3 regions of the Pseudomonas sp. CYM-20-01 genome follow, and region 1 is predicted to be linked to each of the others. Evidence: riboswitches for the same ligand, from Rfam matches in the RefSeq annotation. Region 1 holds a riboswitch; each other region holds the start of a gene.

Region 1 (4,647 bases):
CCACAAATTCTGGATAGCACAGGACAATGACGCCATGTCCATTTCCGGCAGGGTGCGACGCCCGAAGATGTGCCGCTCGCGATCGTCCATCAACGCCGCCACCAGCACTTCGGCGCAGTCGTGAATGCCTTCGACCTTGAGCTTCATGAACTCATCGGAGCGCTCGCCCAGGGCTTCGGCAGTGCGTACGCGTTCTTCTTCCACCAATTGTTGAATCTGCCCACGCAGCTGGCGGTCGCTGATGCGGACAAAGCGCCAGGGCTGCATCAGGCCGACGCTGGGCGCCTGGTGTGCGGCCTGGAGCAGGCGGTGGAGCAATTGCGGGGCGACCGTACCGCCGCTGAAGTGGCGCATGTCGCGGCGTTCGGCGATGGCACGGTAGACAGCCTGGCGGTCGGCCTCGGGGAAGGCGTTGTCAGTCATAGTGCTGAATCGGGCGCAAACAATGCGGCCACCGCCTGGGGATTGGATGGGAAATAGAAATGTACGTAGGACGCCGTCATCCGCCCCTGCCGGTATACCGCCTCGGCACCGCGCCCGCCGTTGGGGCTCAGGCCACGGGCGATCGGCTGCCATTCAGTGGTGGTCAGGGAATGGTGATAGGTATGGCCACGCAGGGTGCCTTCCGGCAATTCGACGCTTTGCAGGGCCAGGGCCGCCAGTTTCTTTTGCATCACCGCGTCGCCCTGGAGCAGGCCAAGCAGTTCGGCGCGGACGCCGTCGACATCGGTCAGCGAGTCCAGCAGGTAGAGCATGCCGCCGCATTCGGCAAGCAAGGGTTTGCCGGCCGCGTGGTGAGCGCGAATGGCGTCGAGCATCGGGGTATTTTCCGACAGCGCCTGGTGGTGCAATTCCGGGTAGCCGCCGGGCAGGTAGAGGCTGTCGGCGTCGGGCAACTGGCTATCGTGAATCGGCGAGAAGAACACCAGCTCAGCGCCCATCGCGCGCAGCAGGTCGAGACTTGCACCGTAGGTAAAAGCGAAGGCCTCATCGCGGGCCACGGCAATGCGCACGCCGTTGAGCAAGGGTTCGGCCTCGATCACTTGCGGCGCAGCAAATGTCACCGGTGGCGGCAAGGCGACTTCGCAACTGCTGCCCAGGGCTTGGGCGGCAGCGTCCAGGCGCACATCCAGGTCATTCAGTTCGCTGGCCTGCACCAGGCCGAGGTGGCGACTGGGCAGTTCGATACCGGTCTCGCGTGACAACGCGCCATACCAGCGCAGGCCCTCGGTGAGGCTGCCTTCGAGCAGTTGCGCATGACGCAGGGTGCCGACCCGGTTGGCCAGTACGCCAGCGAATGGCAAGTCCGGCTGATAGCGCGCCAGGCCCAATGCCAACGCACCGAAGGTCTGCGCCATGGCCGTGCCGTCGATCACCCCCAGCACCGGCACGCCGAAGTGCCGCGCCAGATCGGCGCTGGACGGTGTGCCGTCGAACAGGCCCATCACGCCTTCGATCAGGATCAGGTCTGCCTCCCCCGCCGCTTCCCAGAGCAAACGGCGACTTTCCTGCTCGCCCACCATCCACATATCCAACTGATACACCGGCGCACCGCTGGCGCGCTCGTGAATCATTGGGTCGAGGAAGTCCGGGCCGCATTTGAACACGCGCACCTTGCGCCCCAGGTTGCGATGCAAACGGGCAAGCGCGGCGGTGACGGTGGTTTTGCCCTGGCCGGACGCCGGAGCGGCGATCAATACGGCAGGGCAATGACGGGGCTGATTCAAAGTTCGACGCCCTTCTGTGCCTTGATACCGGCCTGGAACGCGTGCTTGAGCATGCCCATGTCGGTGACGGTGTCGCCCATTTCGATCAACTCGGGCTTGGCGCCACGGCCGGTGACCACCACGTGTTGCATCGGGGGACGGGCTTGCAGGTCGCTGAGGACCTGGTCCAGGTCAAGGTAGCCGTGCTTGAGCGCGATGTTCAGCTCGTCCAGCACCACCAGGCCGATGGAGGGGTCTTGCAGCAATTCGCGGGAGACCGCCCAGGCGGCTTCGGCGGCGGCGATGTCGCGCTGGCGGTCCTGGGTTTCCCAGGTGAAACCTTCGCCCATCACATGGAAACGCACTTGCTCGGGGAAGCGGCGGAAGAACAGTTCTTCACCGGTGCTGTTACGCCCCTTGATGAACTGCACCACACCACACTGCATGCCATGGCCCATGGCTCGGGCCAACATGCCGAACGCGGAGCTACTCTTGCCTTTGCCATTGCCGGTCAGCACCAGCAGCAGGCCGCATTCGTTGGGGGAGTTGGCGATGCGCTCGTCGATCACGGCTTTTTTGCGCAGCATGCGCGCCAGGTGGCGTTCGTCGCGGTCGGGGGAATCGGTCATGGCAGCTCTCCGTTGGGGCTGGACAAAAACGGCGGGCAGGAAAAAAAGAACAACAGACAGCCAAGCATCGCCCACCGTGATGCTGTTGGATGTTGCAGGCCGGTCTCCGGGCTCATGAGTGGTGTGCGGGTTGAAGGCAGGCCAACGCTGCGCCTTCCCATATCGCAGGCGATACAGTGGCAAAAAGCAGCGTCTTGACTCATTTACCGTTGCGGGGGCAGCGCCGGAATCGAGGCGGCACTGTGTAGAAGTGCGCTCACTCACCGGCTTCCCTGTTTCACTCCGTCGACCCGTGGGTCACAGAGCACCTGGAACAAGCGGCGAAGGGTAGTAGGTTGGGGGTGGAGCGTCAATTAAAGCAACTGCCTCACCTGTACTTGAAGCTGCCACAAAACAACTGTGGGAGGGGGCTTGCCCCCGATGGCGGTGGATCAGCCCATTGATCGTTAGCTGACACACTGCTATCGGGGGCAAGCTCCCTCCCACATTTTGATTCGAGTCTGGCGCTAAGGATTGCGTGCCAGGTTGCCCGGCAACACGCGCTTGGCGCTCAGGTAGGCATTCTGCCAATAGGCCTTGGACAGTGTATCCAGCTTCACCGTACCGCCGGTTTGTGGCGCATGCACAAAGCGCCCTTCACCCACGTAGATCCCGGCGTGGCTGACCTGGGAACCGCCACCGGTGGCGAAGAACAGCAGGTCACCGGTCTGCAGGTTCTGCTCGCTGACGTCCTGCGCGCGCATTACGATCAGCTCGCGGGTGGTACGCGGCAGGGAAATCCCGGCGGCATCGCGGAAGACAAACCCGATCAGGCCACTGCAATCAAACCCGGAGTCCGGCGTATTGCCACCCCAACGATAAGGCGTGCCGACCAGGCCCAGCGCCCGGAAGAGTACGTCTTCGGCCGCAGGCGAGAAATTCTGGGTGGAATAGTTGAACACCGGCTTGGGCTTCACCGCTACGGGAGCGGGCGGCGGTGTGCGGCTTGCGCAGGCGCTGAGGAGCGCGGCGCAGACAATGAGAATAAGGCGGGCCGAGGTCGACATGTGCAGAACAATCCTGGTCTGGATGCGGCTTTCGCTGCCGAACGCTGAAAACCAGAACGCGCAAGCAAAGCTCGCGCGAACGGATTACAACAATATCCAGGGATTCTAGCGCTTACACGTCAAACTTCAAGTATCACTTTAAGTTTACTTGCTAGCGGTAACCGTCGTCGGGGCCATGGCGAGTGCACGCTTGGCTTCGATGAAGGTTTTGCTCCAGTAGCTGTCACCCAGGTTATCGACCCGGACACCACCACTGCGGCGGCTGCTGGAGTGGATAAACTGGTTATCGCCCAAGTAGATACCGGCGTGGCTGACACGACCACGGCCTGCCGTACTGAAGAAAAGCAGATCACCGGGCTTGAGGTTGTTGCGTGCGACCAACGGTGCATTCACGTTGATCATTTCACGGGTGGAGCGCGGCAGGTTCATGCCGGCTTCTTCGCGAAACAGATAGCCGATGAAACCGCTGCAGTCGAAACCGGCTTCAGAGGTACCACCGAAACGGTAACGGGTACCGATCAGGGACATGCCGCGTTCGAGGATGCTGTCGGCCAGGACTGGAAGCTGGTAAGGCTTGTTGCCGGCGAAGTCGGCCAGTTCCTTTTCCGTTGCAACTTCTTCCTCATAAACAGAGGCAGATTGAGCAGCAACGAATTTTGCCTGATTTTGAACCTGTGGTTTTTGCTGATCTGCCACCTGCTGAGGGTGGGAGGCGCAACCAAACAACAGGGTAACGAGTGCGAGGGGCACGAGGGGTGCGAAGCGATTTAGCATGGGCACGACCGTGGCTGATATGTAAAGAAGTCGAGACTATGCCTTCTATCACATCGATTTGCAAATTCAATCGTGGTCTATGTGACTTCTTGTTTGGACTATGACATCTAAGCCCTTAACACCCTGTACCTGCCTTTTGCGTGGCCAAACCGGCTCAAACGCAGGTTTTCTGGCGCCTGTAATTTGCCGAAAGCCGCGAAAACAGCGGGCTAGCTACCAGCCGAGGGTTTCTTTGAGGAAGGGGATGGTCAGCTTGCGCTGGGCCTGCAAGGAGGCCTGATCGAGCTGTTCGAGCAGATCGAACAATGCGCTCATGCTGCGGGTGCCTCGAGTAAGGATAAAGTGCCCGACCTCGTCGGTGAGGTGCAGGCCGCGACGGGATGCGCGCAGTTGCAGGGCACGCAATTTGTCTTCGTCGGACAGCGGGCGCATCTGGAAGATCAGCGCCAGGGTCATGCGCGACTTGAGGTCGGCCAGCTTGATCGGCAACTC
Region 2 (4,647 bases), 290 kb from region 1:
AGCGTGCGCGACAGCACATCCGCCGCGATCAGAAACAACGCGCCACCCAAGGCGCTCGCCGGCAGCAGCCGCGAATGCCCGGTGCCAAGCAACAGGCGCACGGCGTGGGGAATCACCAGCCCGACAAAGCCGATAGAGCCGACAATCGACACCATCACCGCCGTCACCAGCGCCGCGCAGCCCACCAGCACAAACTGCACGCGGCGCACCGGAATACCGAGGGACGCCGCCGAGTCGCTGCCAAAGGTAAACGCATCCAGCGCGCGCCGATGCCACAGGCACACAGCCAAGCCGACGACTGCCACCGGCACCGCCAGCCACACCGAGGGCCAGCGCACGCCGCTGAGGTTGCCGAGCAGCCAGAACATAATGCCGCGGGCCTGTTCGGAACTGGCCGACTTGGTGATCAGGAACGCGGTGAGCGCATTGAACAGCTGCGAGCCGGCAATGCCGGCGAGGATGATCTGCCCGGTGCCACTGGCCGAACCGCTGGCCCGTGCCAACAGGATTACCAGGGCAAACGCTGCCATCGCGCCGACAAATGCGCCCGCCGACAACGACACCAAGCCGCCGCCCACCCCCATCAACGCCACCAGCACCGCACCGGTCGAAGCGCCGGCGCTGATGCCCAGCAGGTAGGGATCGGCCAGCGGGTTGCGCAACAGCGATTGCAGGATCACCCCGCAGGTCGCCAGCCCGGCACCGCAGGCCGCAGCGACCAGGGCGCGGGTGAGGCGGTAGTTCCACACCACGCCTTCATCGATGGGGTCGAGCACGTAGCCGGCGCCCCACAGTTTGTTGGCGAGTACCTGGAGCACCACCTGCGGCGAGATGGCGGTTTCGCCGATGGCCACGCCGGCGAGCACGGCAATCAGGAGCAGGGCCAGGGCGAGCAGGGTGCGCATCATTTTGGCAGGTCGTAGCCGTCGATGGCCGTGGCCAGTTGTTCAAGGCCGTCGAACATGCGGATGCTAGCCTGCAACGCCAAGGCGTCGAGGATGATGATGCGGTTGTTTTTCACCGCGTCCATGTTGCGCGTGACCGGGTCGCTGCGCAGGAAGGCGAGTTTCTTTTCATGGTCGTCGGCCGGGTAGCGGCGGCGGTCCATGCGCGCGATCACCAGGAACGTCGGGTTGGCCTTGGCGATGGTTTCCCAACCGACGGCAGGCCACTCTTCATCGGACTGCACCACATTGGAGAGGCCGAGGGTTTGCAGCATGAATTCGGGGATACCCTTGTGGCCAGCCACGTACGGGTCGCTGGCCATCTCGGCACTGGAGAACCACACCAGCGCGCTGGCCTGCTTGAGGCCTTTGCCCTGCACGGTGGCGACGGATCTGGCCAGGCGCGCCTTGAACTCGTCATTCAACTGCTGGCCGCGCTCCTGTACGTCGAAGATCTGCGCCAATTGGCGGATGCTTTTATAGATGGTCTCGATGCGAAACGGCTCCAGCCGCGTGCCGTCGGCGCCCACCAGGTTGTCCTTGCCTTCGCAGTCGGAGGGTAGCAGGTAGGTGGGAATCTTCAGTTCATGGAACTGCTCGCGGGTGCCAACCACGCCTTGCGGCCCCACCACCCATTCCAGCTCGGCGGCCACCAGCTGCGGGCGTTTGGCGATCACTGCTTCGAAGCTCGGTTCGTTGTTGGCCAGGCGCTCGATGTTGTCGTTCTGCGCCTTGTACTGCGGCAGCACGCTGTTGAACCACAGCGAAGTGCCGACCACTTTATCGCCTACGCCCAGGGCGTAGAGCATCTCGGTGGCCGCCTGGCCGATGGTCACGCTGCGGGCGGGGGCTTGCGGGAAGGTGATCGGGCTGCCGCAGTTTTCCACGGTCAGCGGGTAGTGAGTGGGCGCGGCGTGGGCCAGGGCACAGAAGCCAACACCTGTAAGCAGGGCGATAACGCGTGGCAGCATGGGGCGATCTCCGAGTGAAGCGTACGTGCCATTCGGAAATCCACTCTCGGGCGCCGGGGGGCGCGACAGGCAAGAATGTCCTTCCCGGACACCCCGCCGGTTAGTGATTGAGCTTGGGCCGGCAGGTCTCCTGACTGATGCGTCGTCGCCACGCTCCAGCCTTCCCGGACGAGGTCCAGTGGCATCGAGGAGCAGGCTCAGCACCTACAGTTGCGGGGGCAGTTCCGATTGGCGCGGGTGTACCGCGCCTCGGATTCCCTATTAGTCCCGTTTGGGAACCGGCGCGGTATGGTAGTCGATCACGCGGTCGAGCGGGAGGCCGTGAAACCAACGGTGGCTCTTTGAAGGTGGGGCTCCTATGATGCGCAGCCAATGGATCGCTTTATCACAAGGAATAGACAGTGAAATTATTCGTCGCGCTCGCCCTCGCCGCCGCTCTCGTCGGTTGTGCCACCCAAGGTAAATCTGAACAGCAGATTCTTGATGAGGCCGCCTCCGCCTATGTCAAGTCGATGCCGGCGGGGTCGGACAAGCTCCGGCTGCATACGATGAGCATCCCCAAAAGCGGTATGTTCGGCGATACCCTGGCGATTTCCATGGCGGGTGAGCAAAATGCCGCGCACCTCAGGGCAGAGCTGCTCGATGCCAAACGCTTGGGCGATGTGTTCTTTTTGATTATCGGTGCCAGCACGCCGGTTGATGTTGCGGTGATCGGCAAAGCAGTCGAAGGGCAAAACTTGAAGGGTATGCAGATTTACTACTCGGGCACCGAGGCGCAGAAAGACGCCGTGCGTGCGGCAGTCGAGAAAACGCAGGCACAGTTTCATTACATCAACGCGCAATGATGGCTAGCCCGTTGACTCGCCTGGGTACGGCGCTCGCCACGGATGCAGTGTTCACCCTTGATGGAATCGTATCAGCCAGATCAAGAGCGGCTCGCCTCGCGTCGTGGTGAGTGTCAGTTGTCAACGCGGATCAACCTGTGAAGCGTTGATCAAAGACGAATGTCTTCAGGCCCCTGGATCAGCGCTTCAATCCGCGTGCCGGTGGCGCGTTCTTCGTTGCTGAAGCCGTCGTAGTCGGCCAGGTTGCCGAAGCGGATGCCGGTCAGGCGCTCGATCTGGATCACACTGCGCTGGTAGGTGCGCAGCTGGCCGAACACCAGCTCCAACTGGCCCAGTTCGCGGCTCTGATCGATCATGTAGGCGCTGGCCGAAGGTTTGCCGTCATCGCTGAGGTAGGCGACCACCTTCCAGAACGCCTTGGGGATCTGCACGCCCCGGTACACGCGGTCGTCGTCGGCGAACACCGGGCCGCTGAACACGGTGGCCCGGGCTTTCCAGCGCTGGGTGTTGTCGAGGATGTAGTCTTCGAGTTCCAGCCAGGTCTTCTGGTTGAACCCGCTCATCTGCGGTGAGCAGTTGGTGAAGTGGAAGGTGTCGAGGTTGGCGGTTTGCGCCACATCGCCCCAATTGGGGTCTTGGCGGCGCACCAGGTGGCCGCGGTCGAGGCCGTTGCTGGCATACAGCGCTTCGCCGACTTGGGCGTCGACCGGCAGGCGGCCATCGTAGGCCCAGGTGTCGTTGCTGCGGATGATGTCCACATGTTGCCCGCCATCGATGTTCACGCCCACATACAGCGCGAGGCGCTTGGCACGTGACATCGTGATGGAGAAGTGCGTGTAGTCCAGGCGCTTCTGGGCATCGCTCGCCAACGCTTCTTCCAGCGTGGGCCAGGGCACTCCGAAGCTGCCGAGAAAGTCATCTGCGTAACCGCGCCGGTCCTTCAAGTCTTTGGCCGGGGTGACGCGGGGTGTCGCTGCCCTGGCCTCCAGCAGCGTGGGGCTCGGCGCGATCAACGGGCGCAGGTCGGCGAGCCGGGGGCGGTAGGCGAGGTCGATTTTGGTTTTACGTGCGGGCATCGGTCAGTCCTCCTTGGATAAACACGACTGCAACATAGGTTAATGACAATTGATCATGCGCACCAACCCCTGGGGGCTATCCTCAAACGGTCACCCGGACGTTCAGCACACGCCAACAAGGAGCCAGCCAATGTGTGATCGCCATTACCGAAACCCGATTTTCTGCCTGATTCCGCCGTATATGCTCGACCAGATCGCGCGTAACGGTGACAAAGCGCAACGGGATGTCGCGCTGCGTACTCGCGCCAAGGACAGCACGTTCCGCTCACTGCGCATGGTCGCGGTGCCTGCCAAGGGGCCGGCGCACCTGGCGCTGGCGATGGGCGCCGACAAACGGCGTTCGATCTACAGCGCCGAGGGCACCGACAGCCTGCCGGGCAAACTGATCCGTGGCGAAGGCCAGCCCATCAGTGGCGACGCGGCGGTGGACGAGGCCTATGATGGCTTGGGCGCCACTTTCGATTTTTTCGACCAGGTGTTCGATCGCAACTCCATCGACGATGCCGGCATGGCCCTGGACGCTACCGTGCACTTTGGCCAGAACTACAACAATGCGTTCTGGAACTCGACCCAGATGGTGTTCGGTGATGGGGACGGCGAGCTGTTCAACCGCTTTACGGTAGCCCTCGACGTGATTGGCCATGAACTGGCCCACGGTGTGACCGAGGATGAGGCCAAGCTGATGTATTTCAACCAGTCCGGGGCGTTGAACGAGTCGCTGTCGGACGTGTTCGGTTCGTTGATCAAGCAGTATGCGTTGAAGCAAAAGGCCGAGGACGCCGATTGGCTGATCGGCAAAGGGCTGTTTACC
Region 3 (4,647 bases), 1.2 Mb from region 1:
CGCGACGGGCGACCAATTCGCGCATTACCGGGAAGAATTCTTCCTGCACGGTGCAGCACAGGCAGCCATTGGCCAATTCGTAGACACGACCGTTGGCTTCTTCCTCGGTGCAGCCGATGGAGCACTGCTTGAGGATTTCACCGTCAATGCCCAGCTCGCCGAATTCATTGACGATCACCGCGATGCGACGGCCCTGGGCGTTGTCGAGCATATGGCGCAGCAAGGTGGTCTTGCCCGAGCCGAGGAAGCCAGTGACGATGGTGACGGGGAGTTTGGCCAGTGTTTTCATCGGATGCCCTTGGGGGCGGGCATACGGGACGATGGCCCTGCGACGGTGCGCAGCAGCGGATTTCGTCACCGGATCACCCCGCCCGGTTGAAGTAGAAAATCGGTTGCGAGGCAGGTCTCCTGGCTTGGGGCTTACAGGTCTTGCGACCGGCGCTGGCTGCGCCTTCCCGCCTTGTCGGCAGTGGCGTGGCAGTCAGCTGGACCCTTTACAGTTGCGGGGGCAGCCGCGGCTTGGACCGCGTTCCCTTCTTAGCTTCGGCCTGGGCCGAAGAACCTCGAGGGTGCAAGGCTACGCAGTGCTTGGGGGATGGTCAATGATGGGGTTGGGTTGGGTTGGCTTGTGTACATATCCGTTGCTGCGGTAACGGCTGATATTGGTTCCGCTCTTACAGCGGCTTACTTTTGAAAAGCCGGAATGCCGGCCCAGTCAAAAGTAAGCAAAACGCTCTTGCCCCAACACTCGGCACCTCGCCTAGGCTCGGTGTGCCCGTAATCCGACAGTGATTTGGGGGGCCGCCTAAGATCAAAATCAAAAGCAGATCAAAAGCCAGAGCCAGAGCCAGAGCCAGAGCCAGAGCAAACCACCCTTCAACTGATACATGAAGATCAAACTGTGGGAGGGGGCTTGCCCCCGATGGCGGTGTGTCAGCCAACTCATCAGTGACTGACCCACTGCCATCGGGGGCAAGCCCCCTCCCACACTTTGACCGAGTACCGGCCATACAATCCGGTCGGCTCTAAGGCCGCCGCGCTCTTGTTTTTGATCTGGGATCGCCCCGTCAAACACGCTGGCCGAACGCAGGCTTGATTCCGTGGGCCGCCGTAAGGGCGGAACCCTAAGCCGCCGTTACCGCAGCAACGGATATGCACCCAGAAAGCACATCCCCAATTGACTCCCCTCCCACCCCCATGCTCTCCTACACATCTTGTTTCGGGTGCCCTGCAAAGGGTGAAACGGGAAACCGGTGACTCATGCACACACATGACAGTCCGGTGCTGCCCCCGCAACGGTAAGCGAGCGAAACGTCATATCCACTGTGCCAGGCGGCATGGGAAGGCGACGTTTTCAGGCATTGAGCCCCTCGCAAGCCCGGAGACCGGCCCGAAAAAATCAGATAACAAACCCGCGGTGGGCGGGCGCTGTTCAGAACCCTGCGTGCCTGGCTCGCGGGGTTTTCATGCGCTCGTTTCACCCTGACACCTGAAAGGGACGCGCCATGTCGATCATCAGCAGCACTTCGCACTCCGCCAGCAGCACCTCTACCCTGAGCCAACGCCTGACCGCCGCCATCGGTGCGTCGATCCTCGGTGCGTGCCTGGTGTACTTCGCCGGTTTCTCGCACATCGAGGCAGTACACAACGCTGCCCACGATACCCGCCACAGCGCCGCGTTCCCGTGCCACTGAGACCTGCCGACATGATCAAGCGTATTGCGCAAACCGCAGGTTTCACCGGCCTTCTGGCTGCCCTGCTGCTGACCCTGCTGCAAAGCTTCTGGGTCGCCCCGCTGATTCTGCAGGCGGAAACCTTTGAAAAAGCCCCGGCAGCGACCGAGTTGCACGAGCACGCCGAAGGTGCGGCTGCTCACACCCACGACGCCGAAGCCTGGGAGCCGGAAGACGGCTGGCAGCGCGTGCTGTCCACCACAGGCGGCAACCTGGTGGTCGCCGTTGGCTTCGCGTTGATGCTGGCCGGTCTGTACACCCTGCGTGCACCGACCCGTACCCCTCAAGGCTTGCTCTGGGGCCTGGCGGGTTATGCGACCTTTGTATTGGCGCCGACCCTGGGCCTGCCGCCCGAACTTCCGGGCACCGCCGCCGCTGACCTGGCACAACGGCAGATCTGGTGGATCGGTACTGCCGCGTCTACCGCAGCCGGTATCGCACTGATCGTGTTCGGTCGCAACTGGCTGCTCAAGGCGCTGGGCGCCGCGATCCTCGTAGTGCCGCACGTGATCGGCGCGCCACAACCGGAAGTGCATTCGATGCTGGCCCCGGAGGCGCTGGAAGCGCAGTTCAAGATCGCATCACAGTTGACCAACGTGGCGTTCTGGCTGGCCTTGGGCCTGATCAGCGCCTGGCTGTTCCGCCGCAACCGTGACGATCAATACTCGGCGTGAAACTGGTAGTCGGCATGGGCTGCCAGCGGGGTTGTGATGTTCACACCCTGCTGGCCCTGTTTGATGCTGCCCTCATCGAGGGCGGTATCGAGCGCCACCGCGTCAGTGCGCTGGCCAGCATCGATCACAAACAGGAAGAACCCGGGCTGCTGGCCTTGGCCGCGCTGCTGAATCTGCCGTTGCAGTGCTTCAACGCTGAACAACTGGCGATTTATGCAGACCGCTTGAGCCATCAATCGGACGTGGCTTTTGCCCACACCGGCTGTTACGGCATCGCCGAAAGCGCCGCCCTGGCCCTGGCCGAACACCTCGCCAACGCCCCTGCGCGCCTGCTGATCACCCGCCAGAAAACCGCCCAGGCCACCTTTGCATTGGCGTGCGCCGGCTGAAAACCCGATAATCGCCGCTTCCGATCATGAGCAGATTTCATGCTCACCCGTTTTTCATCAGGATTCCACATGACCGTTTACTTCATCGGCGCAGGCCCCGGCGACCCGGAATTGATCACCGTCAAGGGCCAGCGGCTGATCCGCAGTTGCCCGGTGATCATCTATGCCGGCTCGCTGGTGCCGGCGGCGGTACTGGAAGGTCATCAGGCGGAAACAGTGGTCAACAGCGCCGAATTGCACCTGGAACAGATCATCGACCTGATCAAGGCCGCCCATGCCAAGGGCCAGGATGTGGCGCGCGTGCATTCCGGCGACCCCAGCCTGTATGGCGCGATTGGCGAGCAGATCCGCCATTTGCGCGAGCTGGGCATCCCGTTCCAGATCATTCCTGGCGTCACGGCGGTGGCCGCCTGCGCGGCCCTGCTGGAAACCGAGCTGACCCTGCCCGACATCGCCCAGAGCGTGATTCTGACCCGCTATGCGGATAAAACCAGCATGCCGGCCGGTGAGGACTTCGACAGCCTGGCACGACATGGCACCACCATGGCGATCCATCTGGGGGTCAACCACCTGGACAAGATCGTCGCCGAACTGGTGCCGCACTACGGGGCGGATTGTCCGATTGCCGTGGTGCACCGGGCGACGTGGCCGGATCAGGATTGGGTTGTTGGAACTCTCAGCGACATTGCCGAAAAAGTAGCGGCCAAGGGGTTTCGGCGTACGGCGTTGATTGTGGTGGGTCGGGTGTTGGCGAGTGATAGTTTCAGTGAGTCATCGTTGTATCGGGCGGGGCATGCGCATCTTTATCGACCTTGACATTCAACATCACAAAACAGACACAAGCCACTGATTTTATTGAGTAAATTTATTAATAGAAATCTGACAATCCAGCTTTCGCAATGAACACTCAACATTAGATAGATAGCGCAACCTATTGAATCTAAAGCATAAAAAACGGCGCTCACGGGGCGCCGTTTTTTTGTCCGCAGTGAACGCCTTACTCAGTAGTAGGCGTTTTCTTTCTGCGTATGGTCGGTCACGTCACGTACGCCCTTGAGCTCCGGAATACGCTCGAGCAGGGTGCGCTCGATGCCCTCACGCAAGGTCACGTCCGCCTGGCCACAACCCTGGCAGCCGCCACCGAACTTGAGCACGGCGATGCCGTCTTCAACCACGTCGATCAGGCTGACCTGGCCGCCGTGGCTGGCCAGACCCGGGTTGATCTCGGTCTGCAGGTAGTAGTTGATACGCTCGTTGACCGGGCTGTCGGCGTTGACGTTCGGCACCTTGGCGTTCGGCGCCTTGATGGTCAATTGGCCGCCCATGCGATCGGTGGCGTAATCGACCACGGCGTCATCCAGGAAGGCTTCGCTGAAGGCGTCGATGTACGCGGTGAAGCTTTTCAGCCCCAGGGCGGTGTCTTCAGGCTTCTCTTCGCCGGGCTTGCAGTAGGCAATGCAAGTCTCGGCATACTGGGTGCCGGGCTGGGTGATAAAGACGCGTATACCGATACCCGGGGTGTTCTGCTTGGACAGCAGGTCGGCCAGGTAATCGTGGGCGGCGTCGGTAATGGTTATGGCAGTCATGGAAACTCCTCACAGGCTTGCCGGCAGTTTACGCCAAAATATTACGCAGGTACAAAGTCCTAGTATTTTTGTCGGGAAAGGATTGCCGGATCCTCCATGCCAAACCAACGCTTAAGCCAGAGATAGGTGCTTTTCTCCAGCCATTGGTAGCTGAAAAATGCACACACTGCTGTCATCACGAGGCAAACGGGCAACATCGCATAGGGATCAATTCCGTTGCGCTCAGCGAACCATCGCCCGACGCACAGCACCATCGTGTGGAGCA

What was found. A riboswitch is a leader RNA that binds a small molecule or an ion and turns the genes downstream of it on or off. The one in region 1 is predicted to bind cobalamin.
Region 2: linked by a shared signal. The riboswitch ahead of M2497_RS21845 (ABC transporter substrate-binding protein) and the one ahead of cobO (cob(I)yrinic acid a,c-diamide adenosyltransferase) in region 1 are both predicted to bind cobalamin.
Region 3: linked by a shared signal. The riboswitch ahead of M2497_RS17620 (CbtB-domain containing protein) and the one ahead of cobO (cob(I)yrinic acid a,c-diamide adenosyltransferase) in region 1 are both predicted to bind cobalamin.

What each region holds. Positions count from the first base shown of each region.
Region 1 covers NZ_AP025169.1:5,130,772-5,135,418, forward strand. The annotation lists gene bluB (5,6-dimethylbenzimidazole synthase) at 1-423, opposite strand, end outside; gene M2497_RS23190 (cobyrinate a,c-diamide synthase) at 420-1,727, opposite strand; gene cobO (cob(I)yrinic acid a,c-diamide adenosyltransferase) at 1,724-2,335, opposite strand; cobalamin riboswitch at 2,415-2,662, opposite strand; gene M2497_RS23200 (C40 family peptidase) at 2,842-3,381, opposite strand; gene M2497_RS23205 (NlpC/P60 family protein) at 3,526-4,155, opposite strand; gene hda (DnaA regulatory inactivator Hda) at 4,369-4,647, opposite strand, start outside.
Region 2 covers NZ_AP025169.1:4,843,097-4,847,743, reverse strand. The annotation lists gene M2497_RS21850 (iron ABC transporter permease) at 1-908, opposite strand, end outside; gene M2497_RS21845 (ABC transporter substrate-binding protein) at 905-1,915, opposite strand; cobalamin riboswitch at 2,018-2,213, opposite strand; gene M2497_RS21840 (hypothetical protein) at 2,317-2,760, shown strand; gene M2497_RS21835 (DNA/RNA non-specific endonuclease) at 2,910-3,836, opposite strand; gene M2497_RS21830 (M4 family metallopeptidase) at 3,967-4,647, shown strand, end outside.
Region 3 covers NZ_AP025169.1:3,969,631-3,974,277, forward strand. The annotation lists gene cobW (cobalamin biosynthesis protein CobW) at 1-289, opposite strand, end outside; cobalamin riboswitch at 381-581, opposite strand; cobalamin riboswitch at 1,205-1,409, shown strand; gene M2497_RS17620 (CbtB-domain containing protein) at 1,506-1,694, shown strand; gene M2497_RS17625 (CbtA family protein) at 1,706-2,407, shown strand; gene M2497_RS17630 (cobalamin biosynthesis protein) at 2,404-2,796, shown strand; gene cobM (precorrin-4 C(11)-methyltransferase) at 2,866-3,612, shown strand; gene nfuA (Fe-S biogenesis protein NfuA) at 3,798-4,382, opposite strand; gene M2497_RS17645 (acyltransferase) at 4,442-4,647, opposite strand, start outside.